2 regions of the Sphingomonas sp. Leaf28 genome follow, and region 1 is predicted to be linked to the other one. Evidence: riboswitches for the same ligand, from Rfam matches in the RefSeq annotation. Region 1 holds a riboswitch; the other holds the start of a gene.
The links. A riboswitch is a leader RNA that binds a small molecule or an ion and turns the genes downstream of it on or off. The one in region 1 is predicted to bind thiamine pyrophosphate.

Region 1 (2,198 bases):
CGTGGATCGTGAAATAGTCGACGCCCTGCTCGGCCTGCTCGATCAGCGTGTCGCGGAAGATCTCCCAGGTCAGGTCCTCGGCAACACCGCCGACCTTTTCCAGGGCCTGGTAGATCGGCACCGTGCCGATCGGGACGGGCGAGTTGCGCAGGATCCATTCGCGCGTGTCGTGGATGTTGCGACCGGTGCTGAGGTCCATCACCGTGTCAGCACCCCAGCGGATCGACCAGACGAGCTTGTCGACTTCGGCCGCGACATTCGATGCGACCGCCGAATTGCCGATATTGGCGTTGATCTTGACCAGGAAGTTGCGGCCGATCGCCATCGGTTCGGATTCGGGGTGGTTGATGTTGTTGGGGATGATCGCGCGGCCGCGCGCGATCTCGTCGCGGACGAATTCGGGGGTGACGAAGTCGGGGATCTGCGCGCCGAAGCTTTCGCCGTCGCGCTTATAGTCCTTGAGCATCGCGCGGCCGAGATTCTCGCGGGTGGCGACATATTCCATCTCGGGGGTGATGATCCCCCGCCGCGCGTAATGCATCTGGCTGACATTGGCGCCGGGCTTGGCGCGCAAGGGGCGCTTGATGCTGCCGGGGAATTGCGGGACGCCGCCCGAGCGGTCGGGGCCGAGCTGGCCATTATCCTCGGGACGGACTTCGCGCGCGTCATAGCTCTCGACGTCGCCGCGCGCTTCGATCCAGGCGCGGCGGAGTTGCGGCAGGCCCGCGTCGATGTCGATCGTGGCGCGCGGGTCGGTGTACGGGCCGCTCGTGTCATAGACGCGCAGGGGCGGCTCAGAACAGCTCGGGTCGAGGACGATCTCGCGCATCGCGACTCGGACGTCGGGGCTGGTCGGCACCGCGACGTGGATTTTCCGCGAGCCCCGGATCGGGCCGGTGGTGACGCCGATCTGTGCTGCGGGCTGGGGGAAATGCGTGTCGACGTCGGCCATGCGCTTGCTCCTAAAGATATCGGAGCAAGGCTGCGGTTCTGTAGCGACCGCTCCCTCCCTCCGCCGGTATCAACCGGATCAGGTTCAGCGGGTCGAAGGCTCCTGCCTTCCTCTCAAGCGCGGTGGGGTGCCCAGCAAATTCGCATTTGATGGGAACCCGGCAGCGCTCCCCCGGGGTGTGGCAAGCATAGGGGCACGGGCTTGGTACGCAACGCAAAAAGGACCGCCGCCCGGTTCGGGTAGCGGTCCTTCCTGTCGATGGGTCGGTTGTCAGCCACTGCGTCGGGGGCTGACCTTTACGTCAGAAGCGGAACGACACCGTCCCGCGCAGGCTATGCCAGCGGAAATTCTCGTCGCTGCGGCGGAACGTGGTGCCGGAAGTGTTGGGCGCCAGCACGAACGGGTTGTTCGCCAGCAGGACCGGGCTGCCCGCAAGCGCGGTACCGGCGGTGACGCGGACGCGGGCGTCGTCGTCCTTATACTGGTGATAGGTGTATTCCATGCCGATCGAGATGTTCTTGGTCAGCTTCTGCTCGATGCCGCCGCCGCCGACATAGCCCCAGCGCTTGTCCGAGCCGGTGGCTGCGAACGCATTGGCGGTGTTGGTGGTGAAGAACAGATTGTCGATCTTGGCATAGCCGGCGCCGCCGGTGGCGTAGAACAGCGTGTTGCGCGCGGCGAGACCGGCGCGCGCGCGGACCGAGCCCTCCCACTTCAGCTTGCGCGCCATCGTGTAGCTGGCGGGGGTCGTCGAGAAGGCGGCGACGCTGTCGGTGATCTCGGCCTTGCCGAATTCGCCGACCAGGCCGACCACGAACGGACCGCTCTGCACGTCGAAGCCCGCGCGGCCATAATAGGACCAGCCGTCATCGTCGTTACGGCATCCATAAGCCGGGACGGCGGTGCGGGCCGAGCCGTTGCAGAAGCCGGGCGAGAAGGCGTTTGCACCGGTGATCGTGTTAACGCTGTCGCTGAAGTTACCGTCGCCATTGCGGTCGAACAGGATCGACGAGCCGACGTCGTTGGGCTGGACGTCGTAACCGCCGGCAGCACCGATATACAGGCCCGAGAACGGCTTGTCGTCGGTCGTCATGTCCTGCGCGTGCGCCGGAACGGCAAAAATGCCCGCGGTGGCGAGACCGGCGAGCATCGTGAGTTTCGTGAAGTGAGTCATGGTCGTTCCCCAAACAAGGGTCGCGGCGCTCCCAATGCTCGCCGCGACCCAAGGTTTCTGTTTCGGTTGCGC
Region 2 (2,198 bases), on a different contig from region 1:
GTCCACTCGGCGAGCGTCGGGCTGGGATAGCTCGACGTGTTCGCGTCGTTATACGACAGCGCGAGGCTGGCCCGGTTGCCCGCGCCCCACTCGTTCAGGATCTTGGCGTCGATGTGCTGGCGCGTGTCGAAGCCCGGCCCCCGCCAGTTGTCCGCGCGGGTGTTCGAATAGGACAGGAAGGCCTTCAGCCCGGTTTGCCCGATCGTACCGCTGTCGACGCGAACGAAGCCGCGCCGCGCCGCATAGCTGCCGAGCGACAGGTCGACGAGCGCACCGGGGCGCGCTTTCGGATCGTCGAGCGCGAGCGACAACAGCCCGCCCGCGCCACCCAGCGTCGGCGAATCGATGTCCACCGAGCCTTGCGCGATCGAGATGCGCTTCAAATTCTCGGGGTCGGCAAACTGCGAGGGATAGGCGTAATAATAGCCGATGTCGTTCTGCGGCGCGCCTTCCATCAGCACGCCGATCTCGTCCTGGCCGAGACCGCGCAGCGTCAGGCTGGAGCTGGTCGACAGGCCGTAGGGATCGCTCGACGCGACATTCGCGCCGGGCAGCAACGTGACGAGCTGGAACGCATTGAGCGTCGGCGCCTGCTTGACGATGAAGTCGGCGGAGATCGCACTCTGCGCGCGCGGCACTTTCTGGTCGGGCAGAAACCCGGCCGAATCCTGCTTGCCGACCACCCGGATCTCGGCGGGTTCGACCGGGTCGGGCGCGACCTGCGCCGCGGCCGACGAGGCGACGAACGCCGCCGACAGCATCAATGCGATGCGCGCCGACCGCCTGCGGTCGCAAGAGGCCGACATCACGAGCGAAAACCGATACTGAAAAACGTCACGTCCACTCCAATCGGAGGGACGACGGGCCAGCCGCAGACCCTCCCTACGCCGGTATCAGCCGGATCAGGTTCAGCGGGTCATGGGCTGCAGCCCACCTCTCAGCCGCGCATCAGCGGCCCCCCGGGGATGCGCGGCGCTTAAGTGGTTGGACAAGCGATGGGAAGCGCTATCGCGACGACGGTGTCACGCCAGTGACACCCGCGGTGCCTAGGGGGCGATCGGCGTGCGCCGCCCTCTATCGAACCAGGACCCGTATAATGCCCGCTCTCCCTCCCGTATCGGCCGCGTTCCGTGCCGCCATCGGCCTGTCGCTGTCGATCATTCCGGCCGTGACTCAGGCGCGCACGCTACCGCGCGACCTGCGGCTCGAGCGGGTCGTGATGCTGATGCGGCACGGCGTGCGCGCGCCGCTGGCGGGCGAAGTGCCCGACTCCACGCGGACCGCGCAACCCTGGCCGACCTGGCCGGTCCCCGAAGGACAGGTGACCCCGCACGGCGCCGCCGCGATGCGGTTGCTCGGGCGGCATGACCGTCGCTGGCTCGCCCCGCTCGGGCTCGCCCGCTGCCCGGTGCCGGGCTCGATCCGGATATGGACCAACACCGCCAGCCGGACGATCGCGAGCGGAGAGGCCTATGTGCAGGGGTTCGCCCCGGGCTGTCACGTCGCGGTCGGCCACCGCCCCGTCGGCCAGACCGACCCGATCTTCGAGCCGCTGTCTGCGCGCGCGACCGCGTTCGTGCCCCGCGAGGCGATCGCCTCGATCGATCGCCATACCGGCGGGATGGACGCGCTCGTCGCCCGCCATCGCCCGGCACTCGCGCGGATCGACACCGTGCTCGGCTGTGAGGCTGGCGTGTGCAGCCCGGTTACGCCTGCGACCGTTAGCGCATCGGCCGATGGGCACGGCATCGATCTGTCGGGCCCGATCCGCGCCGCGTCGGGGACCGCGCAGGTCCTGCTGCTCGAAGAGGCCGAGGGCATGCCCCGCCGCCAGGTCGGATGGGGCCGCGCCAATCCCGCGACGATCGCGCAGGTCGGTGCGGTGCACGCCGCATTGTTCGATGTGTTCACGCGCTCGCCCTACATGGCGGCGCATCAGGCCTCGGTTCTCGGCCAGCGGATCATCGAAACGCTCACCGCGCGGAGCGCCCCGCGCCTCGACGTGATGGTCGGCCACGATACCAATGTAACGGCGCTGGCCGCCGCGCTGCACGTCGATCTCGATGCGCCGGGCTTTGCCCGCAACGACATCGCACCCGGCGGCGCGCTGGTGGTCGAGCGGTTGCGCGACACGCGATCGGGGGAGCGGTTCGTCCGGCTATATTACCGCGTGCAACCGCTGGCCGCGATCCGCGTGT

Region 2: linked by a shared signal. The riboswitch ahead of ASE79_RS15365 (TonB-dependent receptor) and the one ahead of thiC (phosphomethylpyrimidine synthase ThiC) in region 1 are both predicted to bind thiamine pyrophosphate.

The regions. Positions count from the first base shown of each region.
Region 1 covers NZ_LMKX01000001.1:1,254,917-1,257,114, forward strand. Annotated here, with positions in the region: gene thiC (phosphomethylpyrimidine synthase ThiC) at 1-952, opposite strand, end outside; TPP riboswitch at 991-1,136, opposite strand; gene ASE79_RS05800 (outer membrane protein) at 1,254-2,126, opposite strand.
Region 2 covers NZ_LMKX01000009.1:472,837-475,034, reverse strand. Annotated here, with positions in the region: gene ASE79_RS15365 (TonB-dependent receptor) at 1-806, opposite strand, end outside; TPP riboswitch at 863-972, opposite strand; gene ASE79_RS15360 (histidine-type phosphatase) at 1,097-2,198, shown strand, end outside.